DNA from 3 places in the Lentzea sp. JNUCC 0626 genome. Region 3 is predicted to be linked to each of the others. Evidence: riboswitches for the same ligand, from Rfam matches in the RefSeq annotation. Region 3 holds a riboswitch; each other region holds the start of a gene.

Region 1 (6,745 bases), 3.8 Mb from region 3:
GGTGCACTCGGCGTTGCAGATCGCGGCGGCCGGTGACGCGCTGGTCACCACGACGGCGCACTCGTGCCGACCGCTGGTCGAGGCGTTCGGGCTGGTCACGCGGCCGTTGCCGGTCGAGTCACCGGAGGCACCGATCAACTGCAACTGGCATCAGCGCTACGACTCCGACCTCGCCCACGCGTGGTTGCGCGAGCAGGTGCGGGCGACCGTCACCGAGGTGCTAGCGGCAACGCGATAGCGCCCGGGAAGCGCGGGTGTTCGGCCTCGTCGAGCATCGCGGCGGCCACGGTTTCGCGGCTGATCTTCGCGCCGAGATCGAACGGCGGTGCCTCGTCGAGGCCGACCGTGCGGCCGGGCTGGAAGGGTTCGTCGGTGAGGACGCCCGCGTGGAAGACGGTGCCACCGGCGGCGAGGACGGCGTCGTCGGCCGCGACCTTGTCCGGGATGCGGTCGCCGAAGAACTTCCAGAGCACGGCCGCACCCTCCCCCGCCGCCTGCGCCGAGGCGCCCGTGCCGTACGCACCTAGCCAGATGATCCGGCGCGGACCTGCGGCGATGACGGCCCGAGCGCCCTCGGCCAGCACGCCGGGGCGGTCGGTGCCGAGGCCGGACAGGACGACCGTGCCGGGGTCGAGGGTCAGCGGTCCGCTCGCGTCGCCCGCGACCTTCCGGAGGTTCGGGTGGTCGAGGGCGATGCGGGCGACGTCGCGGGCGATCGCGGTGACGGTGTGGCCGCGGTCGAGGGCCTGGCGGGTGAGGGCGGAACCGGTGCGGCCCGAGGCCGCGAGAATGGTCAGGTGCATGCCCAAAACGCTATTGAGCACACCGATTAACATCAAGTGCAATGTCGTCAACCGGTGATTTACCCAGACGCAATCAGCCTTCTTCGCGCAGCTTCTCCAGCGCCGTGGCGAGGTCTTCCGGGTAGGCGGACGTGTACATGACCCACTCGCCGGTGCCGGGGTGGTGGAACCCGAGCTGGTGCGCGTGCAGCCACTGCCGCGTCACGCCCAGACGCTTGGCCAACGTCGGGTCGGCGCCGTACGTCAGGTCGCCCACGCACGGGTGGTGCAGCGCGGAGAAGTGCACGCGGATCTGGTGCGTGCGGCCGGTTTCCAGGTGCACCTCGACGAGAGAGGCGGCGCGGAACGCCTCCATCACCTCGTAGTGCGTGACGGACGGCTTGCCGGAGTTCATCACCGCGAACTTGTAGTCGTGCTTAGGGTGACGGTCGATCGGCGCGTCGATGGTGCCCTTGATCGGGTCCGGGTGGCCCTGCACGATCGCGTGGTAGACCTTCTCGACGGTCCGCTCTTTGAAGGCGTGCTTCAAAGCCGAGTAAGCGGATTCGGACTTCGCGACCACCATCACACCGGTCGTGCCGACGTCGAGCCGGTGCACGACGCCCTGGCGTTCGGCGGCACCGGACGTGGCGACGCGGTGGCCGGAGGCGGCGAGCCCGCCCACGACGGTCGGGCCGGTCCAGCCGGGCGACGGGTGCACGGCGACACCGACGGGCTTGTCGATGACGATGATGTCCTCGTCCTCGTGGATGATCACCATGCCCTCGACCGGGATCGCCTGGACGGTGATCGGCTGCGGCGGCGCGGGCAGCGTGATCTCCAGCATCGCCCCGGCGGTGAGCCGGTCGGACTTGCCCACGACCCGGCCGTCGACCCGCACGTCGTCGGCGTCGGCGATGGCCGCGACGGCGGTGCGGGACAGGCCGAGCAGCTTCGCGAGGCCGGCGTCGACGCGCATGCCGTCCAGACCGTCGGGAATCGGCAGCGTTCGGTATCCGCTCACGCGGGGGGCCTCGACTTTCACTTGCTCAGGGACGCCTCACGGCGCCGGGTCGTTACTTCGTTTCCTGGAGGTCGTCCTGCGGCTGCTCGACGACGGCGACCGGCTCGGGGTCGTCCTTGTGCACGGTGCCGTCGTAGTCGTGCCGCAGCAGCGCGAGCACGATGATCGTCGCACCGCCACCCACGATCGCCATGTCGGCGACGTTGAACACGGGCCACACACGGCCGTACGGATCGAACAGCGAGAGGAAGTCCACAACGTGGCCGCGCATCGGGCCGGGCTCGCGGAAGAGGCGGTCGGCGAGGTTGCCGACGGCACCGCCGAGCACCAGGCCGAGGCCGACGGCCCAGCCCTGGGAGCGGAGGTTGCGCGAGATCCAGTAGATGAACCCGGCGACACCCATCGCGATCAGCGCCAGCACCCACGTCATGCCCTCGCCCATGCCGAACGCGGCACCGGGGTTGCGCACGAACGTCAGGTACAGCACGCCGCCGAACAGCTGGATCGGGTCCGCGTCCTCCAGGAACGCCACGGACACGACCTTCGTGAGCACGTCCAGGGCCAGCACGACGGCCGCCAGGAGCGCGAGGACCTTCGTCTTCAGCTCCGGCAGCGAGCCCGTGAACGAGAAACCCTCGTCCTCGTCGTCCTTCGTCGGGGACTGCGCGGGCTCCTTCTCGGCGTCAGGTGCCCCGACCACCGGAGTCGCGACCGTCTCAGGCTCGCTGACCTGCTCTTCGGCAGGTTTGTCAGCGGCCTTCCCGGAGGGCTTCTCCGCGGCCTTGGACTCGTCACTCACCAGGTCATTGTCCACTACAGGGACTACGCGAGGAACGGCGGCAGGGTTCGGCCGTCGTCCTCGGGCACCCAGCGGCCGTCCTGCTGGGTGTAGGTCCACTTCGGACCTTCGGTGACGAGAGTGCGCAGCGCCGCCACGAGACGATCGACGTGCTCGGCCGTGGTGCCGAGGCCGATCGACGCCCGCACGGCGCGCTGCTCGTGCGATCCGACCTGCTTGACCAGGCGGCCCACGATGACGTGCGCGCAGAACGCGCCGTCGCGCACGCCGATGCCGTACTCGGCGGACAGCGCGGCGGCGAGGAAACCGGCGTCGAAGCCGGAGACCGTGAAGCTCACGACACCGACCTTGTCGACGTCGGTGAGGATCTTCAGCTCGCGGAAGCCGGGGATCGTGCGCAGGCCCTCGCGCAGGCGAACCAGCAGCTCCTGCTCGTGCGCGATCGTCTGCTCCCAGTGCCGCGACAGGATCTCGCAGGCGGCGGCCAGGGCGTGCACGCCGACGACGTTCGGGCTGCCGGCCTCGTGCCGCTCGGGCACCGCGGACCAGGCCACGCCGAGGCGGTCACCGTGGTCGGTGACCTTCGTCGTAGCACCGCCGCCGACCAGGTACGGCTGGGCCTGCTGGAGCCAGTCCGCGCGGCCGACCAGCACACCGGCGCCGAACGGCGCGTAGATCTTGTGCCCGGAGAACGCGATGTAGTCGACGCCCAGCTCGACCGCGTCGATCGGGCGGTGCGGGGCGAGCTGGGCGGCGTCGAGCGCGATGCGCGCGCCGTGGCGGCGGGCGACCTTCGCGAACTCGGCGACCGGCCACAGCTCTCCCGTGACGTTGGACGCCCCGGTGACGATCACGAGTCGTGGGCCGACCGGGGCGGCGGCCAACGCCCGGTCCAGTGCGACAACTGCGGCACCGGACGAAGACGGGGCGGGGATCCGCTGAACGTTCGGACCCCTCCACGGCAGCAGCGCCGCGTGGTGCTCGCTGTCGAACAGGACGACGGCGGTGTTCTTGGGAACGCTGCGCGCCAACAGGTTCAGCGAGTCCGTGGTGTTGCGGGTGAAGACGACGGTGTCGGACGAACGCGCGCCGACGAAGCGGCGGATGCGGTCGCGGGCCTGCTCGTAGACGCGGGTCGAGACCTGCGAGGCGAACCCGGCACCGCGGTGCACGCTGGCGTACCAGGGCAGCAGCTCGTCGACGGCGTCGCGCACTTCCTGAAGACAGGGCGCGGACGCCGCGTGGTCGAGGTTGGCGTAGGTGACGCGCTCTCCGGTGACCAGCGGAACGCGCAGGTCAGCGCCGACAACAGCCGGAACCGCCGTGGTGGTGCTGGGGGTGATCGCGAGCGTCATCGAGCTGCCTCCGAGGCCAGGGGCCTTCAGCTGGAGGCCCGCGCTTGACCGGCGCCCTACGCGCCGGACCAGGTCCTCACCAAGGGCACCCCACCGCGGTTGGAGGGTTGCCGGCCAGCAAGCTTGGGCTTGACGCTGGCTCTCATGACCTGCCAACGACGTTAGCGGAGGGTGACCGCCGCGTCGACACCCCGATCACATCGTGAGAAGCCTCGGAGACCGACTAATCGCCGGTCTCGCCCTTCCACCTGGCGTAGCGACCTGCCCGGTCGACGGCACGTATGCGCCGCTCAGCGGCGTCGCGGGTCTCCTCGGTGGTGACGATCAGCAACTGGTCCTCGGTCTGCAGCCGGGTCGTCGGTTGTGGCGTGAAACTCTTCCCCGAGCGCACCACGAGGCTGACCGTGGCGCCGCTCGGCAGCCGCAGCTCGGACATGTAGACGCCGTGCAGCTTCGAGCCGCGCTGGATGTGCACCTGGAGCAGTTCGGCGCCGAGTTCGTCGAGCGGCGACGAGTCGACCTGCACCTCCAGCGCCTCCCCCGCCTTGACCAGCCCGAGGCGTCGCGCGAGGAACGGCAGCGTCGTGCCCTGCACGATCGTCAGCACGATGACCAGCAGGAACACCACGTCGACGAGTTGCCGCGCGCCCTCGACCCCTTGGATCAACGGGATCAGCGCGAACACGATCGGCACCGCGCCGCGCAGCCCCGACCAGGAGAGGAACGCCTGTTCCCGCCACGGCACCTTGAACGGCAAGGAGGCGAGCGCGATCGACAGCGGCCGGGCCACGAACGTCAGCACCACACCCGCGATCAGCGCGGGGAACAGCACGTCGAGCAGCCGCGACGGCGAGGCGTAGAGGCCGAGGAGCACGAAGAGACCGATCTGGGCGAGCCAGCCGAGGCCTTCGGCGAACGAGAGGGTGTCGGCGCGGTGCGGCAGGCGGGCGTTGCCGAGGACCAGCGCGGCGACGTAGGTGGCGAGGAAGCCGGACGCGTGCACGAGATCGCCGGCCGTGTAGGCCATCACGCACACCGCCACCGTGGCGAGCGGGTACAGACCGGTCGACGGCAGCGCCGCGCGTCTCAGCCCCGCACCGCCGAGGAACCCCAGCGCCACGCCGATGAGCGCGCCCGCGCCCAGTTCGTAGATCACCAGCAACGGCGCGGTCCAGGAGATCTGGTCCGACGACGCCAGCAGCACCACGGCGATGTAGACGGGCGCGTCGTTGAGACCGGACTCGAGTTCGAGCGCACCGGTCAGCCGCGCCCCGACCCCCAACGAGCGCAGGACGCTGAACACGGCGGCCGCGTCGGTGGACGACAGCACCGCGCCCCACAGCAACGCCATCCGCCAGTCGAGGCCCAGCAGGTAGTGCAACGCCGTGCCCGTCACGGCGACGCTGACCACAACGGCCACTGTGGACAGTGCGACGCCCAGCCACAGCGACGACTTGACGGCGTTCCACCGGGTCGTGATGCCGCCCTCGGTCAGGATCAGCACGAGGGCCGCGATGCCGAGGGACTGGGTGAGGTCGGCGTCGTCGAACTTGATGCCGAAGACCGACTCGCCGAGCAGCACGCCGATGCCGAGGTAGAGCAGGAGTGAGGGCAGCCCGAGCCGCGTCGACACGCGCACCGCGATCACGGAGATCAGCAGTACGGCCGCACCGATGCCCAGGACCGCCGTTACGTCACCCACCTGGACCATTCTGGTTGATCACCCTCGATTCCGACGAATCAGACGAGTTAACAACTCCCGCCGATCGCCCCTACCGGGCCCATGCACGGCGGAGCATGTTGATCAGTGGCTCAATCCCTAACCCTGCACGGAGTTGAACCATGAGGATCCTGATCGCGCTGGCGGCCGCCTTGATGGTGACCGGAGTTACCTCAGCGCAAGCAGCGGCACCTGCGGCACTGGCGGCGCCGAACATCAACGTCGCGAACGTACAAGCTCACCTGAACCAGTTCCAGTCCATTGCCAACTCCAACGGCGGCAACCGCGCCCACGGACGACCGGGGTACCTGGCCTCGATCAACTGGGTGAAGAGCAAGCTCGACGCGGCCGGTTACACCACGCGCGTCCAGTCGTTCACCTCAAACGGCTCGACGGGCTACAACCTGATCGCCGACTACCCCGGCGGTGACCCGAACAACGTCGTGATGGTCGGCGGCCACCTCGACAGCGTCTCGGCGGGCCCCGGCATCAACGACAACGGCACCGGCTCGGCGTCGATCCTGGAGATCGCGCTTCAGGTGAAGGCCACCGGTTTCCAGCCGACCAAGCACCTGCGGTTCGGCTGGTGGGGCGCGGAGGAACTCGGCCTCGTCGGCTCGACGTACTACGTGAACTCCCTGTCGTCGACCGAGAAGTCGAGGATCAAGGCGTACCTGAACTTCGACATGACCGGCTCGCCCAACCCCGGTTACTTCGTCTACAGCTCCTCCGGCCAGCCCACCGGTTCGGCGGCGCTGACGCAGCGGCTGCAGGCGGGCTTCACCGCCCTGGGGGTGCAGACCGAGCTGACGAACGTCGGCGGCCGTTCCGACCACGCGGCGTTCGCCCGCGCGGGCATCCCGACCGGCGGCACGTTCACCGGTGCCGAGGGCATCAAGACCTCGGCGCAGGCCTCGAAGTGGGGCGGCACGGCGGGCCAGGCGTTCGACCGCTGCTACCACCGCTCCTGCGACACCACGTCGAACGTCAACGCGACGGCGCTCGACCGCAACGCGGACGTGATCGCGTCGGCCCTCTGGGCGACGGCGGCCTGATCACTTCCGC
Region 2 (6,745 bases), 1.0 Mb from region 3:
GCTTCCGCAATGGAGGTATCGACCCTGATGTCCGGTAGCGACAGAACTGCCGCGCCTTACGACTTCAACGACGACACCGACTGGTTCACGCCCGTCGGCCAGACGTCGGTGAGCGTCGCTGACCCACACCCGAGCTTCCCGCCCGGCGCGTTGACCATCACGCCCGCGGACGTGCTCGAGGTGCTCGGTCCGGACGCGGACGACCTGCTCGCCACCGCGAACGTCGACGTCGACGAGCTGATCCGTCTCATCAACGCCGAGACGACGATCATGCCGCCCCTCGTCCTCCCGTCGGAGGAAGAGGAGAAGCAGGACCCGCAGCTCCTCGTCAAGACCGTCACCAACTGGAAGCGCCGCTTCCTCAAGGGCACGGTCGCCGCGATCCTCGTCTCGATCTCCGGCGGCGGCGTGACCGCCATGGCGATGGACAAGTCGCTGACCGTCGAGATCGACGGCGCGATGCAGACCGTCCACTCCTACGAGGGCACGGTCGGCGACGTCCTGGCGGAGGAAGGCATCGTCGTCGGTGAGCACGACGCCCTGTCCCCGTCGCTGAACGCCCCGATCTCCGACGGCGGCAAGATCAGCCTCGACCGCGGCCGCCTCCTGAAGATGAGCGTCGACGGCCAGGCCCGCGAGGACTGGGTCCGCTCCGTCACCGTCGAGGAAGCCGCCAAGCAGCTCGGCGTGAACCTCGAAGGCGCGTGGATGTCCGCCCAGGGCACCCACGACATCCCCCTCGAGGGCATGAACCTCGAAGTCAAGACCCGCAAGAACATCAAGCTCTTCGACGGCGCAAACCCGGTCCGCGAGATCCAGACCACCGCGCTCTCCGTCGAGGAACTCCTCAAGGGCGAGAACATCACCCTGGGCGCCGAGGACTCGATCACGTCCGGCATGGACGTGAAGCTGGCCAGCGGCGCCGAGGTCTACATCTCCCGCACGGGCGTCACGGTCATCAACGTGACCGAGCCGGTCGCCCCGCCGGTCGAGAAGACCAACGACCCGAACATGAACGCGGGCGAGCAGACGGTCACCGACCCCGGCACCCCCGGCGAGCAGATCTCGCAGTACAAGGTGACCATCAAGAACGGCAAGGAGGTCAGCAAGGAAAAGCTGAGCTCCAAGGTCACCAAGGAACCGAAGCCCAAGAAGATCACCGTGGGCACCAAGCCCCTCCCCGACAGCGACGTCTGGGACAAGCTCGCCAAGTGCGAGGCGGGCGGCAACTGGGCCATCAACACGGGCAACGGCTACTACGGCGGCCTCCAGTTCTCGGCCAGCACCTGGGCGGCCCACGGCGGCACCGCCTACGCCCAGCTCCCGCACCAGGCAACGCGCGAACAGCAGATCGCCATCGCGACGAAGCTGCGCGACCGCGCGGGCGGCACGTACGGCGCGTGGCCGGGCTGCCGCGCGAAGCTCGGCCTGCCGTAAACCCGCACCACCCCTCTCGGTCCCCTGACAAAGGCCGCCCAGGTACGCCTGGGCGGCCTTCGTCGTGCCCGGGAGGGGAGGGACCGCTCCGGGAGGGGGCAGAGACGGGTGGAGGCCGCAGCAGGGGTGGCGGGTGGCAGACGTGGCGGATGGCGAGGCCGACAGAGCGCAAGCACCGCGATGGCGCAGCCGAGCCCACCCAAGGCACAACGGCAATGCCGAAGGCGAGGCGTCCTTAGCTCTTGGCTCAAGACAACGCGCGCCCGAGCTACGCAAAGCCGAAGGCGAGCCGTCCCTCTTCTCTGCGCTGGATAAGCGGTATCGGTGACGTGCCAGCACAAACCCAACCACGTACGCGTGGGATTGGGGCTTGACTTTGGGTGCGAGGTGCTACCACTAGTGGCTCGGCCGGGCGCTTTTCAGCCCGGCCTTTCCGGTCCGACCAGCGCCTCGCAAGGGCTCCGAAGTCAAGCCCCAATCCCTATCGACGCGCCAGCGGCGATGACCCAACCACGCCCGTCATAGGCCCTGCACCCCAACCTGCGAGAATGCCCAAGTGAGCCTGCTGGGACCTGCCGAAGTCCGCCGCCTAGCCGCGGAACTGAACATCCGCCCAACCAAAAAACTGGGCCAGAACTTCGTGCACGACCCCAACACGGTCCGCAAGATCGTCGCGGCGGCAGACCTCACCAAAGACGACGTGGTCCTGGAGGTAGGCCCAGGCCTGGGCTCCCTGACCCTCGCCCTCCTCCCCAACGCGGCCAAGGTCATAGCGGTCGAAATCGACCCACCCCTGGCCGAGCGACTCCCGCAAACAGTCCAGGAACTGGACCCGGACAACGCGGACAAGCTGAACGTCGTCCTGAAGGACGCCCTGAAAGTCACCCAAGAAGACCTGCCCGCGCCACCCACCGCGATCGTCGCCAACCTCCCGTACAACGTCGCGGTCCCCGTGGTGCTGCACCTCCTGGCCGAACTCCCGTCCCTCCAAAAGGGTCTGGTCATGGTCCAGGCGGAAGTCGCCGACCGCATGGCCGCGAAGCCCGGCAGCAAGATCTACGGCGTCCCCAGCGTGAAGCTCGCCTGGTACGCCGACGCCAAGAAGGCCGGCAGCATCGGCAAGAACGTCTTCTGGCCCGCCCCGAACGTCGACTCCGGCCTGGTTTACTTCCAGCGCCACGAGAATCCACTCTCCACAGTGGACCGGAAGAAGCTCTTCACGCTCGTCGACGCCGCGTTCGCCCAGCGGCGCAAGACGCTGCGTGCGGCGCTGAAATCCTGGTCGCCGAACGTCGACGAGGTCTTCGCGAAGGCCGGGGTCGACCCTCAGCTGCGGGGCGAGCAGTTGAGCGTGATCGACTTCATCCGGATCGCTGAGGTCTAGGCCGGGGATCCTTCGGCCAACAGTGTGATCTGTCGAACGAATCCGGTTTTGGCTTGCGCAACCGAACGTCCGTCCGGTTGACTGCTACTTGCCATCCGGAGCGACTGAGAGACCTGGCTCTACGACGTCGCAGCAACCACCCGCTGGATGCGGGCAGGTGCTAACGCCAGGACCGATGGAGGAGCACCATGGGTACCGTGCGAATGCTGACGCGCCGTCGAGTTGTCGACCAGTGCCGTCGCACCGCTTCTGCATGTCGTCGCCACCTCGTCTAAGGCGCCTTCTCAAAGTCCTTTGACGCGCACTCAGTGAACGAGTGGCGCACCCCCTGAGCAGCACACCTCGACCGCGCACGTCCACACAGGACGGTGTGCCGTCGCGCGCAGCCGTGGAGCAGAAGTGATCACTGTCGAAAACCTCACCAAGACCTTCCAGGGCGTCTCCGCCCTCAACGGCGTGACCCTCGACGTCGAGGCCGGCACCGTGCTCGGTGTCGTCGGCCCGAGCGGCGCCGGCAAGTCGACGCTCGCTCGCTGCGTCGCGCTGCTCGAGCGTCCCGACTCCGGGGCGATCCGCGTCGACGGCACCGACATCACCAGCCTCGACGGAAGTGCTCTCCGCGCCGCGCGCAGGCAGATCGGCGTTGTGCCGCAAGGGGATTCGCTCCTTCGTCAGCGCACGGCGGCCGGCAACATCGCCCTGCCCCTCGAGTCCGCGGGCGTCCCCGGACCGCAGCGCCGCACCCGCGTCGGCGAGCTGCTGGACCTCGTCGGGCTCACCGACAAGGCCGCCGCCTACCCCGACCAGCTGTCCGGCGGGCAGCGTCAGCGCATCGCCGTGGCGCGCGCCCTCGCCGCCAACCCGTCCGTCCTGCTCGCCGACGAGCCCACGTCCGCCCTCGACCCCGAGACGACCGGCTCCGTGCTGACCGTGCTCGACCGTGCGCGCGCTGAGCTCGGTGTGACCGTGCTCGTCGTCACGCACGACATGGGCGTGGTTCGGAAGATCTGCGACGACGTCGCCGTGCTGGAGCAGGGCAAGGTCGTCGAACACGGCAAGGTGCTCGACCTGGTCAACAACCCGATCAGCCGCACGAGCAGCGCCCTGCTGCCCGCCGTCGACCTCAACCCGATCAACGAGAGCGCCTACGACCGCGTCGCGGACGTCGTGCTCGTCGGGTTCGCCGCGGTCGGCGCGTTGCTGCCCGAGGCCGCGCACCGGTTCGGGGTCGAGCTCAACATCGTCGGCGGTGGCCTGACGCGCCTCGGCGAGACGCCCGTCGCGCGGTTCCGGCTCGGGCTGAACGGTGAGCGCTCCGACTCGGCGCTGGAGTGGATCGGCGAGGCAGGCGGCGCTGTGCAGAGGTCCCTGAAGGGGCCACAGGGAGTAGCTGCGTGAGGTCTGCAACACCCTGGTCCGACGTGATCGCGTATCTCGTCGAGGCCACCGGAGAAACGCTGTACATGGTCGGCGTCTCCACGGTCATCGCAACACTGCTCGGCGTTCCCGTAGGTGTTTGGCTTCAGCTCACCGCCAAGGGTGGGCTGAAGCCGAACGCCGCGGTGCACAGGGTTCTCAGCTTCGTCACCGACCTGGGCCGCTCGATGCCGTTCATCGTGCTGCTCGTGGCGCTCACGTCGGTCACCCGCCTCATCGTGGGTGGTTCGATCGGCAGCACGGCGGTCATCGTGCCGCTGGCCGTGGGAGCGATCCCATTCGTCGGCAGGCTCGTGCAGAACATCCTGTCCGAGGTGCACGTGACCGTGGTGGAAGCCGCGATCACGACCGGAGCGAGCACCCTCAAGATCGTGAAGAGCGTGCTCATCCGCGAGTCGATGCCCGCCCTGATCAACGCCATCGGCGTCACCGTGATCGCCCTCGTCGGGTACTCGGCGATGGCCGGCGTGATCGGTGGCGGCGGCCTCGGCGACCTGGCGATCCGCGAGGGCTACCAGCGCTTCAACGACCGGATCCTGTGGAGCACCGTGGCGTGGCTCGCCGTGCTGACCACCGTGATCCAGTTCGGTTTCACCCGTGCCGCCCGTGCGTCCGACCGGCGCCGGCACGCCTCAGTCTGACCGTCAGCAAATTCTCAAAAGGAACGTCATGCGTATTCGTGCTGCCCTGATTGCCGCCGTTTTGACCGGTATCAGCGCTTTGTCCGCCTGCTCGTCCGGCACCTCCAGCGCCGCCGACACCCTCAAGGTCGGCGTCTCCCCGGTCCCGCACGCCCAGATCCTCAAGTACGTGGCCGACAACCTCGCCGCGCAGAAGGGTCTGAAGATCGAGGTCGTCGAGTTCACCGACTACGTGCAGCCGAACACGGCGCTGGTCGACGGCTCGCTCGACGCCAACTACTTCCAGACCGTCCCGTACCTGGCGACGTTCACCAAGGAGAGCGGCGCCAAGGTGGAGTGGGTCCAGCCCGTCCACGTCGAGCCGCTGGGCCTGTACTCCAAGAAGGTCAAGAAGCTCGACGAACTCCAGAACGGGGCCAAGGTCGCCGTCGCCAACGACGCCACCAACGAGGCGCGCGGCCTCAAGCTGCTGGAGGCCAACGGCCTGATCAAGCTCAAGCAGGCCGACCAGCCGACGGTGCGCGACATCGCCGAGAACCCCAAGAACCTCCAGTTCGTGCCCCTGGAGGCCGCTCAGCTGCCGCGTTCGCTGGACGACACCGACGCGTCCGTCATCAACGGCAACTACGCCATCGACGCCGGCCTCAAGCCCGCCACCGACTCGCTCGCGCTGGAGAAGGCCGAGGGCAACCCGAACGCGAACGGCCTGGTCACCCGCACCGAGCTCAAGGACGACAAGCGGATCAAGGATCTCGCCGAGCTGCTCGGGTCGCAGCAGGTCAAGGACTACATCAAGCAGACCTTCGACGGTTCGGTCATCCCGGTTTGAGATCGGCAGGTACCGGGGGAGGAGTCCAGCGGGCCAGAACGCCCGTAGGCTGACATCGTGCTCGCAGTCGTTCCTCCCCCGGTCACAGTTCGCGTCCCGGCCAAGGTCAACCTGCACCTGGCCGTGGGTGACGTGCGCCCGGACGGTTACCACGACCTGGTGACGATCTTCCAGGCGCTGTCGCTGGTGGACGAGGTCACGGTCGCGGTCGCCGACGAGCCAGGCGTCGAGGTGCACGGCGAGGGCGCCGACCAGGTGCCCACCGGAGCCTCCAACCTCGCCTGGCGCGCCGTGCAACTGCTGGCCGCACACGTAGGCAAGGACGCGGACGACCCCAAGGTCCGCGTCGTCATCCGCAAGGCCATCCCCGTCGCGGGCGGCATGGCGGGCGGCAGCGCGGACGCGGCGGCGACGCTCGTCGGCCTGTCGTCCTTGTGGCGCCTCGACATCAGCCGTGACGAGCTGGCCGAACTGGCCGGCAAGCTCGGCGCCGACGTCCCGTTCGCCCTCTACGGCGGCACGGCGCTCGGCACCGGCCGCGGCGAGCGGATCGTGCCTGTGCTCGCCCGTCACCAGTTCCACTGGGTGCTCGCGTTCGACCGTCGCGGACTGTCCACTCCGGACGTCTTCGACGAGCTGGACCGCCTGCGCGGCGAGGGAGATCCGCCCCGCGTCGGCGAGGTCGAGGCCGTGCTGGAAGGCCTGTCCTCCGGTGATCCGCGCCAGCTCGCGTTGCTGCTCGGCAACGACCTCCAGGCCGCCGCCGTGTCGCTGCGGCCGAACCTGCGCCGCACGCTCCGCGCGGGCGTCGACGCGGGCGCGCTGGCCGGCATCGTGTCCGGTTCCGGCCCCACGACGGCGTTCCTGTGCGAGGACGGTGACGCCGCCGTGAAGGTGGCCGCCGAACTCGCCGGTGCCGGTGTGTGCCGCACGGTCCGGGTGGCGCACGGGCCGGTGCCGGGTGCGCGCGTGATCACGACGGAAGAGCCGAAGCCCACCCCGCCCGAGGTTCACGCC
Region 3 (6,745 bases):
CCACCCCCGGCGTACCAGAGCTGGGCCGCGGAACTCCGCGACGGTCTGCGGCAGGCCAGCAAGGTGCTGGACGCCGAAGAGGCCGGACTGCTGCCGGCACTCGTGGTGGGCGACACCGAGCAGATGGTGCCGCGCATCGAGGACGAGTTCCGCACCGCTGGGCTCGCTCACCTGCTCGCGGTGAGCGGGGCGAACCTCGCCATCATCAGCGGCGCGGTCTACCTGCTCACGCGGCGCCTCGGGCCTCGGCCTGCGGCCGGAGCGGCGTTCGTGGCGCTGGTCGGGTTCGTGGTGCTGGCCGGGCCGGAGCCGAGCGTGTTGCGGGCGGCGGTCATGGGCGCGGTGGCGTTGCTGGCGTTGGTGCTCGGCCGGCAGCGGTCGGCGGTGCCGGGGCTGGCGGCGGCGGTGCTCGTCCTGGTGCTGCACGATCCGGCGCTGGGCGGCGAGCCGGGGTTCGCGTTGTCCGTGGTGGCGACGGCGGCGCTGGTGCTCGTCGCTCCCAGGTGGGCGCGGGCGCTCAAACGACGTGGCGTGCCGAACGGCCTGGCAGAGGCGATCGTCGTGCCCACCGCGGCGAGCCTCGCCACGGCGCCGCTCGTGGCCGGGTTGTCGGGGCAGGTGAGCCTGGTCTCCGTGGTGGCCAACCTGGTCGCCGGGCCGGTGGTGGCACCGGCGACGGTGCTCGGGGTGGCGGCGGCAGCCGTCGCGCCGATCAGCAGCACGGCGGCCGAGGTCGTGACGCACGTAGCCGGCCCCGCCGTGAGCTGGCTGGTGCTGGTCGGGCGGCAGGCGGCGTCGGTGCCCGGCGCGGCGGTCGGCTGGCCCGACGGCTGGGTCGGGGCGGTGACCCTGACCGCGGTCACCGCCGCAGTGGTGTTGTTGCTGCTGCTGAAGAAGACGCGGACGTTGGTCGTCGCGGTGCTCATCGGCGGATTCGTGGTGCTGGTGCCGATGAGGGTGGTGGCGCCGGTCTGGCCGCCAGACGGCTGGAAGGTCGTCAGCTGCGACGTGGGCCAGGGCGACGCACTGGTGCTGGCCACCGACACACCGGACACAGCGGTGCTGGTCGACACCGGCCCCGATCCCGGCGCGGTCGACCGATGCCTGAAGACGTTGGGAATCAAGAAGATTCCGCTGGTGGTGCTGACGCACCTGCACGCGGACCACGTAGGCGGCCTGGAAGCCGTGCTCACCGGACGTGCGGTGGGCGCGGTAGCGGTAGGGCCGCTCAAGGAGCCCGAGTGGGCGTGGCGAGAGGTCGCCACCCTTGCCCGCGCCCAGCGCGTGCGGGTGATCGAGCCGCAGGCAGAGGAACGGTTTTCCTTGCCAGGCCTGGAAATGGAGGTGATGGGTCCTCGGAGGCCACCGGTGGCCGAGGACGGCAACACGACGGTGAACGACTACTCGCTCGTGCTCAAGGCGCACACGCGAGCGGGCCGGGTGCTGCTCACCGGTGACGTCGAACTGGCCGGCCAGGCGGCGTTGCTGGGGGAGCGGGACCTCAACGCCGAGGTGCTCAAGGTGCCGCACCACGGCTCCCGGTACTCGCTGCCGGCGTTCCTGAAGGCCGTGCGGCCTCGGGTAGCGCTGGTGAGCGTAGGCGCGGACAACAGATACGGGCACCCGAGCCCACACGTGGTCGACGTGCTGCGGACCGGAGGCGCGCTGGTGTTGCGCACGGACAAGGACGGCGACCTGGCCGTGCTGCCAGGAAACCGAATCGTACGAAGGAGAAGAGATGGTCTGGGTCAGGTTGTTCAACGCGCGCTACCCGATCCCCGGCGGCACGCCGGGCCTCGCGTGGGCGCTGTGGCAAACGAACTACAAGGCCACCCCGTGGCCGCACGATGAACTGAAACCCGATTTCGGCTACTACATCTGCGAATCGCTCGACGACGGCACCCGCGCCATCACGCACAAAGCGTTGATGACGCACGTGCTCCCACCGACAAAGGCCGAGACACCGGAGGCGGCCTACGACCTCGCCGCAGAGCACGTCTTCGACGACACCCTGCGCATCGCCCCGGACGTGTGGCACGACTACCACTACAACGCCCTGAAGGCAGAAGCCCCGTGGCCGCAACGGATCGTGGCGTGGCGCGCCTCGGTGACACCGGTGGGGCCGCACGTGGTCGAAGGCCTGGAACGGTTCCCGCGCACGGGGTGGCTCAAGACCGACGCCATCGCCTTGTGAGCCAGGAAAACCTGGCGGATCTCCGCTGAGCCTGGGTGGGTGCCGTCATGGCGACAGCACCCACCGGGCAGCTGCCTAGCGCAGAGCGTTGATGACGGCCTCGGCCGACGGCGGAACCGTCGCGCGCGGGCCGATCGTGTCGCCCAGCGCGTCGAGGGTCTTGAGGCCGTCGCCGGTGATGAGCAGCACGGTCTCGGCGTCGGGGTCGAGCTGGCCCGAGTCGATCAGCTTCTTCGCCGTCGCGACGGTCACGCCGCCGGCGGTCTCGGCGAAGATGCCCTCGGTGCGGGCGAGGAGCTTGATGCCCTCGACGACCTCTTCGTCGGTGACGTCCTCGATGGCGCCGTTGGTGCGGCGCACCGCGTCGAGCACGTACGGGCCGTCGGCCGGGGCGCCGATCGCCAGCGAGCGGGCGATGGTGTCCGGGCGGACCGGGCGGATGACGTCGTGGCCCGCCTTGTAGGCGGCGGAGATCGGGGAGCAGCCGGTGGCCTGTGCGCCGAACACCTTGTAGGGCGTGGCTTCCACGAGGTCGAGCTGGCCGAGTTCGCGGAACGCCTTGTCCACCTTGGTGAGCTGCGAGCCGGAGGCGATCGGCACGACGATCTGGTCGGGCAGGCGCCAGCCGAGCTGTTCGGCGACCTCGTAGCCGAGCGTCTTCGAGCCTTCCGCGTAGTACGGGCGGACGTTGACGTTCACGAACGCCCAGTCCTCGTTCTCCGCGGCGAGTTCCTGGGCGAGGCGGTTCACGTCGTCGTAGTTGCCGTCGACGGCGATCAGGTCGCCTTCGTACACCGCGCTCATGAGGATCTTGGCGCGTTCGAGGTTGGAGGGCACGAGGACGACGGACTTCCAGCCGGCCCTGGCGGCGGCCGCGGCGACGGCGTTCGCGAGGTTGCCGGTGGAGGGGCAGGCCAGCACCTTGAAGCCGAGTTCGCGGGCTGCGGCGAGGGCGACGCCGACGACGCGGTCCTTGAACGAGTGGGTGGGGTTGCCGGTGTCGTCCTTCACCCAGACCTTGCGGACTCCCAGGGCCTTGGCGAGGTTGTGCGCCTCGACCAGGCGGGTGCCGCCGGGGTCGGTGTTCGGGTGCTGCTCCACAGTGGACGGAACGGGGAGGAGGCCGCGGTAGCGCCAGATGGACCTGGGGCCGGCCTCGATGTCCTCGCGCCGGATCTTCCCGAAGTCGTAGGCCACTTCCAGCGGCCCGAAACACTCGAGACAGGCGTACTCAGGAGCGAGAGGGGTTTCGTTTCCACACTCACGGCACAACAGCGCGCGGGCCGGGCCGAGGTCGAACTTGGTGCTCGTGGGCACAGTGACAGCAGTCATCGCGAGGTATCTCCTCATCTTTCCCGCGAAATCGAACGGGTCGGAATTGGCACCGTGATCGTCTGCGCTCAGTTGCGTCCACAGGTATGTGCACACAGCGCTGACGCCGGTTGCCGGGGCTTCTTCGGGCCGTTCCCTCTGCCCCTCTGGATGAGCGGTGTTCAGTTGTGGTCACCAAGCTACGGCACCAGTCCGTTGCTGAGCCACAGACGTCCACGATCCGGGACGTGGGAAGATGCGGAGCGTGAGCGCACCGGAGTCACTGCACCTCGTCATCGGCGAGGAGGAGTTGCTGGTCGAACGTGCTGTTCGGGCGACTCTCGAGGCTGCCCGCCAGGTCGACCCGAACGCCGATCTGACCCGCGTGCAGGTGACTGATCTCACGCCTCCCGAGCTCGCCGAACTGGTGAGTCCGTCGCTGTTCGCGGAGGGTCGCGTGATCGTCCTGCAGAACGGGCAGGACATCGGCAAGGAGGTCGCCGACACGGTGCTCTCCTACGTCAAGGCGCCCGCGGACGGGGTCACGCTCGTCGTCGTGCACACCGGTGGTGGCCGCAGCAAGGCGGCCAAGGACCTGCCGGGTCAGTTGAAGAAGGCCGGTGCGGCGGTCACGGAGTGCGGCAAGGTCACCAAGCCGGCCGAGCGCGAGGCGTTCGTGCGCAACGAGGTGCGGCAGGCGGGCGGCAAGATCGACTCGGAGGCCGTCTCCACGCTCATCGACGCCGTGGGCACGAACCTGCGCGAGCTGGCTGCGGCCGCGTCGCAGCTCGTGTCCGACACCGACGGCAAGGTGACGGTCGAGGAGATCCGCCGCTACCACCAGGGCAAGGCCGAGGTGACGGGGTTCGCGGTCGCGGAGAAGGCCGTCGTCGGTGACCGGGCGGGCGCGATGGAGGCGTTGCGCTGGGCGATGCAGCTCGGGGTGCCGCACGTGCTGGTCGCGGACGCGCTGGCGGACGCGGTGCGCACGGTCGCGCGCGTGTCCGCTGTAGGACGGGCCGACCCGTTCAGCCTGGCCGGTCCGCTCGGCATGCCGCCGTGGAAGATCAAGAAGGCGCAGGCGCAGGCCCGCGGCTGGGAGCAGGCGGGGCTCGCCGACGCGATGCAGGTGGTCGCGGGGCTCAACGCCGACGTGAAGGGTGTGGCGGCCGACGCCGACTACGCGCTGGAGCGTGCCGTGCTCCGGATCGTCGCCGCGCACAGCCGCCGCTGACCCCGAGGATCACTTCTCGCGCGGGATGCCGATCAGGTACTGGGCGCCGGTGAAGCCGCGTTCGACGCCGATCGTCCACGTGAACGTGCCGGTGTCGGTCAAGCCGTCGACCATCCGCCGCAGTTCCGCGCGCCCGTACATGCGCAGGAACGACACGACGCTGTCCCAGAACATCATGAACGGCAGCACGGGCACGACGTAGGTGAGCGCCAGCCGCAGCAGGTAGCGCGGCAACGGGTTGCGCTGGAACGGCGCCGTCAGCAACACGGTCAGCGTCAGGAAGAACGGAAAGACCAACACGTAGAGCCACGACCGTTTGGTGTCCACGACGACGATGGGCTGCCTGGCGTCGACGGCGTTCTGCAACATGCGGGTGGCCAACGGCGGCGGGAAGTGGTGGAAGGCGCCGTAGATCGTCCGCGTGCCTTCGACGCGGCAGTCCGTGGCGTCGACGGGCGTCGGCACGTGGTCGACCGAGCAGCACGGGTCGGGCAGGCGACGCCGGTTCGTGGCGGCAACGCGGTCGAAGGCAGGCACGTTCGGCACCAGGTCCGTCAGCGTCACCTGGGTGTGGACGCCCTGAGCGTGCAGTCGTCGCTGGATCAGGGGCACCGGGCCGCCGGAACCGGCGCAGAGGTCGACGATCCGGTGGTCCGCGCCCGACCGCAGAGCCAGCGCCAACGGCCGTGCGTACTCGCGGGCGGCGTCCGTCAGCCGGTAGATGGTGGTGATCGACTCCGTGTGCAACGTGCGCAGCACCGGCGGCGTGCCGTCGAGGTCGTGCAGTTCGACGAAGTCGAGGCGCGGAAGCGATTCCATGGACTACGCCTACACCAGAAACGCGGAAGGGCCCCGCCTCCGCGAGGAGATGGGGCCCTTCCAGAAGCTCGATGCGAGCTCGGCGAGCGAGATCAGCCCTGGAGGGCGTTCGCGCGCTGGGCCATCGCCGACTTCTTGTTGGCGGCCTGGTTGGCGTGGATGACGCCCTTGGTGGCGGCCTTGTCGAGCTTGCGGGACGCGTCCTGCAGCAGCTCCAGGGCCTTCGCCTTGTCGCCGGCCTCGGCAGCCTCACGGAACTTGCGGATGGCCGTCTTCAGGGACGACTTGACCGACTTGTTGCGAAGGCGGGCCTTCTCGTTGGTCTTGATCCGCTTGAGCTGGGACTTGATGTTCGCCATCGCGACATCACCCTTCTTGTCGAAACCGGGGTTCGTGACGCGCTTTTGTCGGCACCGGCCACACGGACCGGCTCTCCTCCACGGCGGAGTGCCGCGCGTTCACGACGACGAAGGATATCAGGCCAGCTCAGCGCACCGTGAAGGCGGCCTTCTCGGCGCCGACCACCGCCTCGTACCCGCCGCGCGCGACCTCACGCCGTCCGGCACCGTCCACGTCGCCGACGGTCAGCGCGAGCTGGGCCAGCTTGAACGACACCTCGACCTGCTTCGACTGTCCCGCAGCGAGTTCGACGCGGGTGAAGCCCACCAGCCGGGCGTCCGGCGTGAGCACGGGTGAGGCCGGCTGACGCACGTAGACCGGCACCACGGTGGTGCCCGCACGCGTACCGGTGTTCGCCACCGTGAACTTGACCACGCCGTTCGAACGGTCCACCGACGCCGTCGTCCCCGAGGTCGTGAACGACGTGTACGACAGCCCGTGCCCAAAGGCGTAGAGCGGGTCGTACTTCGCCCCGGCCGAGGTGTTCGCGCCAGGCAGCTGGTCGTAGGTGAGCGTCGGGTCGCCCAGCGCCTTGGGCCACGAGATCGGCAGCTTGCCGCTCGGGTTGACCGCGCCGAACAGCACGTCCGCGATCGCCCGGCCGCCCTCGCTGCCCGGCAACCAGCCCGCGACCAGCGCGTTCGCGTCGGCCGCCGCACCGAGCACCTGCGGGCGCGCGGTCAGCAGCACCACGACCACCGGCTTGCCGGTCGCCTGCACCGCGTCCACCCACGCCTGTTGCTCCGGGGTCAGGATCGGGTTCTCTGTGTCGGCCGGACCCTCCGCGC

Evidence for each region. Region 3 has a riboswitch for S-adenosylmethionine ahead of thrC (threonine synthase). Riboswitches for the same ligand answer to the same signal wherever they lie in the genome.
Region 1: linked by a shared signal. The riboswitch ahead of JNUCC0626_RS43215 (aminotransferase class V-fold PLP-dependent enzyme) and the one ahead of thrC (threonine synthase) in region 3 are both predicted to bind S-adenosylmethionine.
Region 2: linked by a shared signal. The riboswitch ahead of JNUCC0626_RS29365 (methionine ABC transporter ATP-binding protein) and the one ahead of thrC (threonine synthase) in region 3 are both predicted to bind S-adenosylmethionine.

Annotation. Positions count from the first base shown of each region.
Region 1 is NZ_CP171635.1:9,201,353-9,208,097, reverse strand. Features, by position in the region: gene JNUCC0626_RS43235 (LysR family transcriptional regulator) at 1-238, shown strand, start outside; gene JNUCC0626_RS43230 (NAD(P)-dependent oxidoreductase) at 210-803, opposite strand; gene JNUCC0626_RS43225 (RluA family pseudouridine synthase) at 877-1,761, opposite strand; gene lspA (signal peptidase II) at 1,859-2,605, opposite strand; gene JNUCC0626_RS43215 (aminotransferase class V-fold PLP-dependent enzyme) at 2,629-3,960, opposite strand; SAM riboswitch class IV at 3,996-4,110, opposite strand; gene JNUCC0626_RS43210 (potassium/proton antiporter) at 4,184-5,662, opposite strand; gene JNUCC0626_RS43205 (M28 family metallopeptidase) at 5,803-6,735, shown strand.
Region 2 is NZ_CP171635.1:6,468,791-6,475,535, reverse strand. Features, by position in the region: gene JNUCC0626_RS29375 (transglycosylase family protein) at 28-1,437, shown strand; gene rsmA (16S rRNA (adenine(1518)-N(6)/adenine(1519)-N(6))-dimethyltransferase RsmA) at 2,000-2,821, shown strand; SAM riboswitch class I at 2,910-3,003, shown strand; gene JNUCC0626_RS29365 (methionine ABC transporter ATP-binding protein) at 3,221-4,219, shown strand; gene JNUCC0626_RS29360 (methionine ABC transporter permease) at 4,243-4,899, shown strand; gene JNUCC0626_RS29355 (MetQ/NlpA family ABC transporter substrate-binding protein) at 4,928-5,728, shown strand; gene JNUCC0626_RS29350 (4-(cytidine 5'-diphospho)-2-C-methyl-D-erythritol kinase) at 5,786-6,745, shown strand, end outside.
Region 3 is NZ_CP171635.1:5,422,552-5,429,296, reverse strand. Features, by position in the region: gene JNUCC0626_RS24350 (DNA internalization-related competence protein ComEC/Rec2) at 1-1,851, shown strand, start outside; gene JNUCC0626_RS24345 (hypothetical protein) at 1,739-2,194, shown strand; gene thrC (threonine synthase) at 2,270-3,526, opposite strand; SAM riboswitch class I at 3,538-3,683, opposite strand; gene holA (DNA polymerase III subunit delta) at 3,762-4,739, shown strand; gene JNUCC0626_RS24330 (hypothetical protein) at 4,749-5,558, opposite strand; gene rpsT (30S ribosomal protein S20) at 5,651-5,917, opposite strand; gene JNUCC0626_RS24320 (glycoside hydrolase family 3 N-terminal domain-containing protein) at 6,045-6,745, opposite strand, start outside.